Regions from separate parts of the Streptomyces sp. A5-4 genome, predicted to be linked through region 1. Evidence: riboswitches for the same ligand, from Rfam matches in the RefSeq annotation. Region 1 holds a riboswitch; the other holds the start of a gene.

Region 1 (4,765 bases):
GCGACCTCCCTGGCCTTTCTGCGCCACCGGGCCCGGCGCGGTCGGGTGGGCGCGGACTTCGCGGCGCGCGAGCAGGAGCTGCTGCACCACCTGTGGCAGCGGAAGGATGTGGCCGGGCCCGCGCTGGAGTACGCGGCGCGGGCGACGGGCCGGGTGTGGGCGGCGCCGCCGAGGGCGCCGTTCCACCCCGCCGCGCCCCACCACGCCGCGCCGCCGTATCGGCCCGCGCCTCCTCCGTACCGGCCCACGCCTGCCTACCGGCCCGTTCCGCCGCAGCGGCCCGCGCCGGGGCCGGGCCATGCCCCCCACCAGGACTACGCGGCGTACAACCCGTATCGGCAGCAGTAGCCGCCAACGGGCCGCCTCACGCGGACGGACGGACGGCGGACGGACGGCGGACGGACGGCGGGTCGGCGTCGGTCAGGCCGAAGCGGCCGTGAGCTGGGACAGCTCGGTGTCCGACAGCTTCAGCTCGGCCGAAGCCAGCAGGGCCGGCAGCTGCTCGACCGTCCGGGCACTGGCCAGCGGCGCCACCACGGTCGGTTGCGCCGCCAGCCAGGCCAGCGCGACGGTCGCGACCTCGGCGCCGTGCGCCGTGGCCACCGAGTCGAGCGCCACGAGCACCTTCTGCCCGCGTTCCGTCTCCAGGTGCTTGGCCGCACCGGTGGCGCGTGCGCTGTCGACGGTCGCGCCGGGCCGGTACTTGCCGGTGAGGAAGCCCGAGGCGAGTGCGAAGTACGGGACGGCGGACAGGCCAGCGGCGGCGGCGGTGTCCTGGAGTTCGCCCTCGTAGGTGTCGCGCGAGACGAGGTTGTAGTGCGGCTGGAGGGCGACATAGCGCGCCAGCCCTTCCTGCTCCGAGAAGGCCAGGGACGCCCGGAGGCGTTCGGCGCTGATGTTGGAGGCGGCGATCGCGCGGACCTTGCCGTCCTTCACCAGCTGGTCGAGAGCGGTGATGATCTCCTCGACGGGCACGGTCTCGTCGTCGAAGTGCGTGTAGTAGAGGTCGATGTGGTCGGTGCCGAGCCGACGCAGCGACTCGTCGGCGGCGGCCTTGATGTTCGTACCGGCCAGCCCCTTGTACGAGGGGTGGGCGCCGACCTTGGTGGCGACGACGACCTCGGAGCGGTTGCCTCGCGAGGCGAGCCAGCGGCCGAGGACGCGCTCGGACTCGCCGCCCTCGTTGCCCGGGGCCCAGGCCGAATAGGAGTCGGCGCTGTCGACGAAGTTGCCGCCCCCGGCGACGTACGCGTCGAGGACGGCGAAGGACTGCGCCTCGTCGGCGGTCCAGCCGAAGACGTTGCCACCGAGGGCGAGCGGGAAGACGGCGAGCTCGGAGCTGCCCAGCTTGCGGAGAGAAGTCATGGGTTGATCAACCGCATGGCGGGCACATGCATTCCCCGGCCGGCTCCGGGACTCCCGCAGCCGGCCCGAGGTCTCAGACGTTGAGGCCCTTGCCGCGCAGCCAGGACGCGGGGTCGACGCCGTCGCCGCCGGGTGTGTGCACTTCGAGGTGCAGGTGCGGGCCCGTCACATTGCCGGTGGCGCCGACGTTGCCGATGGTGTCGCCCGTGCCGACGTCGCCCGAGGTGACGCTCATCGAGGAGAGGTGGCAGTACCAGATCTCCGTACCGTCATCGAGTTCGAGGACGATGCGGTAGCCGTAGGAGCCCGACCAGCCCGCCGACTTGATGGTCCCGCCGTGCACGGCCTTGACCGGCGTGCCCGTCGGGGCAGCGAAGTCGAGCCCGGTGTGCTGACCGGAGGACCACATCGAGCCGGACTGGCCGTAGGTGGAGGTGAGCGTGTACGAGGAGGTCGGCAGGGAGTAGCTGGCGGCCAGCTTCGCGAGCCGCTTCGCCTCGGCCTTGGCCTTGGCCGCTTCCTCCGCCTTGCGCTCCTTCTCGGCGGCGTCGGCCTTCGCCTCGTCCTGCTGGGACTTCGCATCCGCCGCGGCCTGCTCGGCGGCGGCCGACTCGGCGGCCTGCGCGACGTCGGCGTCCGCGGCGGCCTGCTGCTGGTCGGCCTGCTGGAGTATGCGGGCGCGGAGCAACTCGCCGGCGTCGGTGGTGCCCTGCTGCGCGTCGGCGGTGCTGATACCGGCGGTGGTGAGCGGGGTGGCGGCGACGACCGCTTCGCCCGTGGTGACGCCGGAGTCTTTCGCGTCGCCGGAGAACAGGGCGCCTACGCCGGGAAGGGACTTGGCGTCGGGCAGCGAGTCGGTGATGGCGTCCGGAAGGGAGATCGAGACGGCCGGCTTGTCCTGCGCGGTGGCGATGCCGCCCGCGCCGACGGCGGCGATGACTCCGACACCCAGAACCGTGGAGCTGCGGGCGATGCCACCGCGCTGCTTGGCCACGCGGTGCTTGCCGCGCACGGGACGAATGGAGTCCTCGGTGGGATTCCACTCTTCCCAAGTACCCTCCCCGCGAATGAGGTCGGCGGGGTCGTTCGGCACCCCGTAGGGGGGCAGGGGGGCCACGGGGGCAGGGGTGTTGGACGCCACGGAGGCGTGCTCCTTTCCTTCCTTCTCGCCTACCGGGTTAGCTGACGGGTTCGGAGCAGGAAGGTCTCCTACGGGCCAGGTTCGGCCCGATTCACCCCAAGGAACATGGTTCCCCGGTTCCCTTGCGGAATTCGGCGCATGCACACGGTGTCGCCTCTTGCGACGACTGGGACAACCGCGCTGCGTTATCGAACGTTAATAGAGACCCGGTCCGGTTCCAAGCTGTTCCTGGTGATCGTTAACGTCTTCGCCACAGACTTAGCGGGACACAATCGGTCACAACGGGTCGAGTTGATCGACACTCAGCAAACATCGATTTCTTGACGGTTCGTCAATTGTTACGCGCAGCGGTGCGCTACGACTACGGAGCGTCGCAGCAAGGCGGAACGCGACCTTTCCAGCGTCCTCAGGGACCGGAGCGCGTCCCGGATCCATCGCCGGATTCATCGCCGAACCCACTGCCGGGCGCCGCACGGGGTGGCCCGCCGTCGGGCGCGCCCGCTGCCGCGCCTCCTGCCCCTGCCCCGCGCCCCGGCCCGCCCGCTGCCGCCGGTCTCTGCCGCTCGGCCCGCCTGACGATCTCCACGGTCCTGCGCCGGTCCTGCTGCCCCTCGGAGGGCCGCCCGACCGCCAGCAGCGCCATGTCGTCCGTGGACCCGCCACCGGTGTGCAGCCGTACGTCGTCGATGAGCGCGCCCAGCAGCTCCTCGGGCCCGGGAAAGATCCGGCCGCGCAGCCGCGCCTGCGGGTCGTAGAAGACGCCCGCCGCGTCGCGGGCCTCGGACAGGCCGTCCGTGTAGAGGAGCAGCGTGGCCCCCGCCGGGTAGGGGTGCTCCTGCGCCCGGTCCGGCCAGGCCCCCAGCTCGGCCATCCCCAGCGGCAGCGCGGGCTCGACCGGCTCGATGACGTCCAACGCCCCGTCGGCGTACAGCAGCAACGGCTCGGGGTGGCCGCGGTTGACCAGCCGTAGGACTCCACGGTCCCGAGAGATCTCGGCGAGCACGGCGGTGGTGAAGCCCTCGAACGCGTCGAGGCCGTCGCGCCGGGTCCCTTCGCGCGCCAGCGCCCGCTCCAGCCGCTGCGCGACGCCCTCCAGCGAGGACTCCTGCTCGGCGGCCTCGCGAAAGGCTCCGATGACCACCGCGACGGCCTCCACGGCGTCCATCCCCTTGCCCCGGACGTCCCCCACCACCAGGCGCACGCCGTACGGCGTTTCCTGCACGGCGAAGAGGTCGCCGCCGATGAAGGCGTCCGCCTGCGCCGCCTCGTAGCGCGCCGCGACGTACAGCCCGGCGATCCGGTCGGCGGGCGTGGGCAGCACGGCACGCTGGGCCGCCTCGGCGATCTCCCGGGCGGAGGCCAGCTCGCGGTCGCTGCGCCGCACGACACGGTTGATGACCACCGCGAGGGCGGCCACGGTGACCACGGTGACCAGCTCGGTGGCGGCCTCGACCTGTGTCGCGGTCTGCGTACGAACGTGCAGCCCGGCGATGGCCAGGGTCGAGGCGATCCCGGTCAGCACGGTGTTGCTGAGGGAGAAGAGCGGGGCGGCGATCAGCGGGGCGGCGGCGAAGAGGGGCGACGCCGTGAAGTTCGACGGGGTCATGAGGTCGAAGAACAAACCGCCGACGATCAGCAGTGCGGGCATAGCCCGGACGAACCGCCGGGTCGTACGGGCACCCGCCCCACCCGCTGTGCCTTGCTTCCCCACCTGTGGTCTCCTGCCAGTCCGCGCCCGGTTGCGGACGGTACCGCGCCCCACCCAGGCTGGCCGCAGCCGCGCCGGACGGCTAACCGAGGTCGGCCAATTGGGGGACGGACTGGCAGTGGGGGCGTACCGGGGCACGACAAAGGCCCGGACTCATTGAGTCCGGGCCTTCATCCACTACTTCAGTAGCGGGGGCAGGATTTGAACCTACGACCTCTGGGTTATGAGCCCAGCGAGCTACCGAGCTGCTCCACCCCGCGTCGGTAAACCTGACTCTACGCCATCCGTGGAGCACCGCTCCACCACTTTCCCCGGGGCGCCGCGCCACCGTGCCGCAGGGCGGTGATTTGGGGAGCGACCGCCGGGGCAGCCCACGGGGCATGGGCGGGGCGTGGCCCGTGAAACAGAATCAACCCCAGATCAGATGCTCCCTGACCTGGGGCTGAGCGGTAGGCCGTGTGGGACTCGAACCCACAACCAACGGATTAAAGTCCAGGAAGAATCATGCTGGGTGGTATCGACCGCACCCCTTCTGTCCTGTTTCCCTGGGT
Region 2 (4,765 bases), 2.8 Mb from region 1:
TCGCACACTTCGTACACATTCAGCAATCGGGCCACGTCGGTCGCCTTGACCGCGCTGCGGCCCGTCTCGATCCTGCTCACCTTCGACTGGTGCCACCCGACGAGACATGCTGCTTCCGGGCTGGTCAGCCCGGCGCGATCGCGCAGCCTGCGCAGCTCTTGCCCCAGCTTGCGTCGCCGCACCGCGGGACCGTTCCGCATATCGACTCCCTCCGCCCCGCGCCGATGCGCCATTCTGCAACCCAAATACGCTCTCGCGTAGCAGAGTTCACCGCTTCGAGCGACAGATATATGCATATCTTGGATGATCGCCACCTATCACGGCACCATGAGTGTCACTCTGGCGCAGAGCACAATACGGGGCCGCCCTCGAAGTTGAATCCGCTACGAGTCGGAGTCCGGCCCCGGTGGGAAAGGGACAGCGTCGCCATGGCAGACCAGCAGGAATCATCCGTCACTCTGCCGAGCGATCCAGCCTCGGTCTCCGCGGCGCGGAGATACGTCGCGGAGATTCTCGGCGGCTGGGGCATGCCGCCGGATTCTGATGCCGCCGATATGGTCCGGCTGATCGTCTCGGAGCTTGCCACCAACGCGGTGCAGCACACACTCGGACGGTCGCCCACCTTCACCGTGGACGTACAGCTGGAGCGGGACGACCAGTTGCGCATCGGCGTCACCGACAGCCACCCGCGGTGGCCGAAGCGGCTGCCCGCCGCCGTCCAGCAGGACAACGGACGCGGCATGGTGATCATCCGCTGTCTCACCGCGGAGTTCGGCGGACGGCTGTCCGTCACGCCCACGGCCGAGGGCGGCAAGACGGTCTGGATCGCGCTGCCGTGGACCGCCCCGGTCCGCGCCCCTGTCCAGACACCCGTCCAGGCGTAGGCCCGACCAGCCGGCCCGTGCCCGAACAGCACTGATTTCAGGGCGCTTTGACGGGCCGGGGCAGTCCCCGTCGCGGGCCCGGCTCAGCCGGTACCGCCGCCTCGGCCGGTACCGGCGGCCCGCCCGAACGCGCCGCGCAGCAGGGCCCGCAGAGTGTCCGCGGCCGGGCTCCGTTCACCGGTCCTGTGCACCACCGAGATGGTGCGCCGCAGTCCGGCGTCCGCCAGCGCCCGCGATCCCACGGGGGTCGTCGCCATCGCGGCGACCATCTCGGGCACCACGGCCACGCCGAGCCCCGCACTGACCAGCGCGCACACCAGCGCGTACCCGGGCGACTCGCACACCACCGCCGGAGTCGCCCCCGCCGCGGCCAGCGCCGCCTCCACGCCCTGGCGGGGCGGATGGGTCGGCGCACTGCTGATCAGCGGCTGTCCGGCCAGGTCCGCCAGGCGCAGCCGCTCCGAGCCCCCGGCCAGCGCATGGCCGGGCGCCGTCACCAGCACCAGCTCCTCGACCAGCAGCCGCTCCGCCGCCACCCCGGAGGGCGGGGGCGCGGTCGGCGCGGGCTCGTAACTGTGGGTCAGAGCGAGGTCCGCCTCGCCGGCCGCCACCGCGGTGACCCCGTCCGGCGGCTCGTAGTCGGCGACCACCAGCTCCACATCGGGATGCGCCCGGCGGAACGCGCTGAGCACCGGCGGCAGCAGATGGATGCCGGCCGTCGTGAACGTGCCGACCCGGAGCCGGCCGCCGGACAGGCCCGCCAGCTGCGCCAGTTCGTGCCGAGCCAGGTCCAGCTCGCCGAGCACCCGCCGGGCCCGGACCGCCAGCAGTTCGCCCGCGGCCGTCAGCCTGGCCCCGCGATGGTGGCGCACCAGCAAAGTGGCGCCCGTCTCGCGTTCCAGCTTGGCGAGCTGCTGCGACAGTGCGGGCGCGGTGTAGCCGAGGCGCGTGGCTGCGCGTGTGATGGAACCGGCCTCGGCGACCGCGACCAACGCCGCCAGCCTCGTCGGGTCGTACATGCTGAGCTCCCCGGGGGCGGGCCGACCCCCAACAGTTCCTTTAGGCAGACCATGAAGATTGCAAGTACATGCTAAAGCCCCGGCCGGTCCAGGATGGGGAGCATGGACGCACAACTGATCGCCTTCACCGGCGTCGCCGCGGGCATGGTCGCCATGCCCGGCGCGGATTTCACGGTCGTCGTACGCAACGCACTGGCGTCCCGTCGCTCGGGGGTGGCGAGCGCGGTGGGCGTCGCGGGCGGACTGCTCGTGCACACCGCACTGGCCGTCGCGGGGCTCGCCGCCGTACTGGTCGCCGTACCGGCTCTGTTCCGTGCGATCCAGCTGCTCGGTGGCGCCTACATTCTCTACCTGGGCTGCCGTGCGCTGCTGTCGGTGCGTGCTTCCGCGCCCGAGGGTCGGCCGGACGCGGAGCGCGAGAAGAAGGCGGTGGGCGGTGTCGGACGCAGCCTTCGGCAGGGTTTCCTCACCAACGCGCTCAACCCCAAGGCGCCGGTTCTCTTCCTCAGCCTGCTGCCCCAGTTCGTGCCCGAGGGCCGGCCGCCGCTTCCCAGGACGCTGTTGCTCGCCATGATCGTCGTCGTACTGGCCCTGCTCTGGTTCCCCGCGGTCGCGCTCCTGGTGGACCGGCTGGGCCCCTGGCTGCGGCGCCCGCGCGCGGCCCGCACCGTCGAGGCGGTCAGCGGCGGCGCGCTCGCCGTGCTGGGGCTGATCCTGCTGGCCGGGCCGCTGGGGGCGGTGTGACCGCGCCGCCGGGGGAATCGGGAGGGGCTGCGACGGGCGGGCGGTCGGGGTGACGGCGGACCACACCGTCGCCCCGACCGCCCCGGCCGTCACCGGGGTGCGGCCGAGGCCGGTCAGCGCACCCTGCCGTACCAGACGCTCCTGGACCAGATCCTCTCCAGTCGCACCACGGACCCACGCTTGGGGGAGTGCCAGATCTTGCCACTGCCGGCGTAGATGCCCACGTGGTAGACGTTCCGGCCGGAGTGGAAGAAGACCAGGTCGCCCCGGACTCTGCTGGAGGAGGAGATGCGGCGGGTCTTGTTGTACTGGGACTGGGCGGTGCGCGGCAGGCGCTTGCCCGCCTTCTTGAACGAGTAGAGCGTCAGCCCCGAGCAGTCGAACCGGTTGGGACCCGCTGCCCCGTACCCGTACGGGGCCCCCTTCTTCGACGCGGCCACTTTCAGTGCCTTCGTCGAGTGCGCCGGGGCGGCCTGCGCCTCACTCGCTGCTCCTGGCGCCAGCATCGAGGCACCCAGCACGGCAAGGGTGAGGGCCGAAGCCGCTCCGGTTCTGGTCATCAGCGACGGAACATTCATCTGCGCGGTCATACGCGACCCTTCGTCAGCCGCCTGTGAAGGATGACCTGTCGGGTTCGGACAGGCGAAGATGTCCGGCCGCGTCAAGCGGCTTCACCCCAAGGGACGGCCGTGCGAACAGGCCACCCCGACGCGCTTGGGTCTTCCACTCCTGCCGTTGCACTCTGTCGACCAGGCATCCGGGAAGCGGCAGGACTCAGCGTCCACCCGGACCGCCCCGCCGTGTGGCAGGGGCTTGTCGTCCCAGGGATCTTGACCCATGACCCGTCTGTTTTCCGAGCTGAAACGACGTTATGTGAGGCTCCTCACCACTGACCCGTTCGGGTGGACAAGGGCGTTCGCGTCCCCCGCCGTCGGTGCGTGGCGACGGCTGTACCAGCGGCGGAGTGGCTCATTCCGGGCGGTGCGTAGCTGGGATGTGCAAGTCGAGCGGTACCGCTGACCACCCGTTCGCTACGCCATTCGAGGGAGCGCGTGTCGTACTGCGACCGGCTCGCGGGCCGAGCCGCGCGCCGTCAACTCGATGAGAACGGTGGCACGGTGACCCGGCCCGAGCGCCGCTCCCCGTCGAGGACACGCAGCGCCCGCGCCGGCGCGGCGGCGTGTACCCGGGCTTCGTCCCGCTGGTGCATCAGGGTGAGGGCGTCCCGCAGCGCGGGAGCCTTCGATGCGGGGGCCTGCGCGGCGCGCACTGCCCCATAGGTGTCCGTGGCGCGCACCGGGTTGATCCGTCCCAGCAGATCGACCACTTCGAGATAGCGGACGACGAACTCACCCTCGGCGCGGGTCAGTGCGGGCAGTGGCGGCAGTTCGGGCGGCGGCATCGCGGCTCACCTCGGTTGGCAGGCGGGGGTGTCCTTGCGGCTCTGCACGATGTGATCGACCAGGCCGTACGCCTCGGCGGCGCCGGCGTCGAAGATCTTGTCGCGCTGGATGTCCGTACCGATGCGCTCAAGGCTCTGCCCGGTGTGGAGAGCCAGCATCCCGGCGAGTGTCTCGCGCATGCGCAGCAGTTCCCGCGCCTCGATCTCCAGATCCGACGGCTGGCCCCGCACGGGCTCGTCGATGGAGGGCTGGCTCAGGAGCACCCGGGCGCCCGGCAGGGCGAGTCGCTTTCCCGGGGCGCCGGCCGCGAGCAGCACGGCGGCCGACGACGCGGCCTGGCCCAGACAGATCGTCTCCACGTCGCAGGTGACGAACTGGATCGTGTCGTAGATCGCGGACATGGCGGTGAACGAGCCGCCGGGGGAGTTGATGTAGAGCGAGATGTCCCGGTCGGGGGCGGCGTGTTCGAGGTACATGAACTGCGCCATCACGTCGTTGGCCGCGGTGTCGTCGACGGCCGTTCCGAGAAAGACGATGCGCTCCTCCAACAGCCTGGAGTACGGGTCCATGGTCCGGGTCCCGGTGCTGGTGCGCTCGGTGAACTCGGGAAGTACATAGCGGGCGGAGGCGGCGGAAGTGCGGTGCATGGCAGTGGCTCTCCTCATGCTGCTCGGGCCCAGTCTCTGTAAAAAATGTACAGGACGTACAAGCCGTA

What was found. Region 1 has a riboswitch for cyclic di-AMP ahead of ACLLJJ_RS16430 (M23 family metallopeptidase). Riboswitches for the same ligand answer to the same signal wherever they lie in the genome.
Region 2: it holds a riboswitch for cyclic di-AMP, as region 1 does, so the genes downstream of both, ACLLJJ_RS03760 (C40 family peptidase) here and ACLLJJ_RS16430 (M23 family metallopeptidase) in region 1, are expected to answer to the same signal.

The regions. Positions count from the first base shown of each region.
Region 1 is NZ_CP178591.1:3,591,560-3,596,324, forward strand. It holds gene ACLLJJ_RS16420 (PrsW family intramembrane metalloprotease) at 1-348, shown strand, start outside; gene ACLLJJ_RS16425 (aldo/keto reductase) at 421-1,365, opposite strand; gene ACLLJJ_RS16430 (M23 family metallopeptidase) at 1,439-2,506, opposite strand; cyclic di-AMP (ydaO/yuaA leader) riboswitch at 2,518-2,653, opposite strand; gene ACLLJJ_RS16435 (PP2C family protein-serine/threonine phosphatase) at 2,913-4,154, opposite strand; tRNA gene ACLLJJ_RS16440 (tRNA-Met) at 4,401-4,474, opposite strand.
Region 2 is NZ_CP178591.1:836,772-841,536, reverse strand. It holds gene ACLLJJ_RS03780 (helix-turn-helix domain-containing protein) at 1-200, opposite strand, end outside; gene ACLLJJ_RS03775 (ATP-binding protein) at 429-884, shown strand; gene ACLLJJ_RS03770 (LysR family transcriptional regulator) at 968-1,903, opposite strand; gene ACLLJJ_RS03765 (LysE family translocator) at 2,006-2,647, shown strand; gene ACLLJJ_RS03760 (C40 family peptidase) at 2,761-3,237, opposite strand; cyclic di-AMP (ydaO/yuaA leader) riboswitch at 3,241-3,413, opposite strand; gene ACLLJJ_RS03755 (hypothetical protein) at 3,741-4,049, opposite strand; gene ACLLJJ_RS03750 (ATP-dependent Clp protease proteolytic subunit) at 4,056-4,697, opposite strand.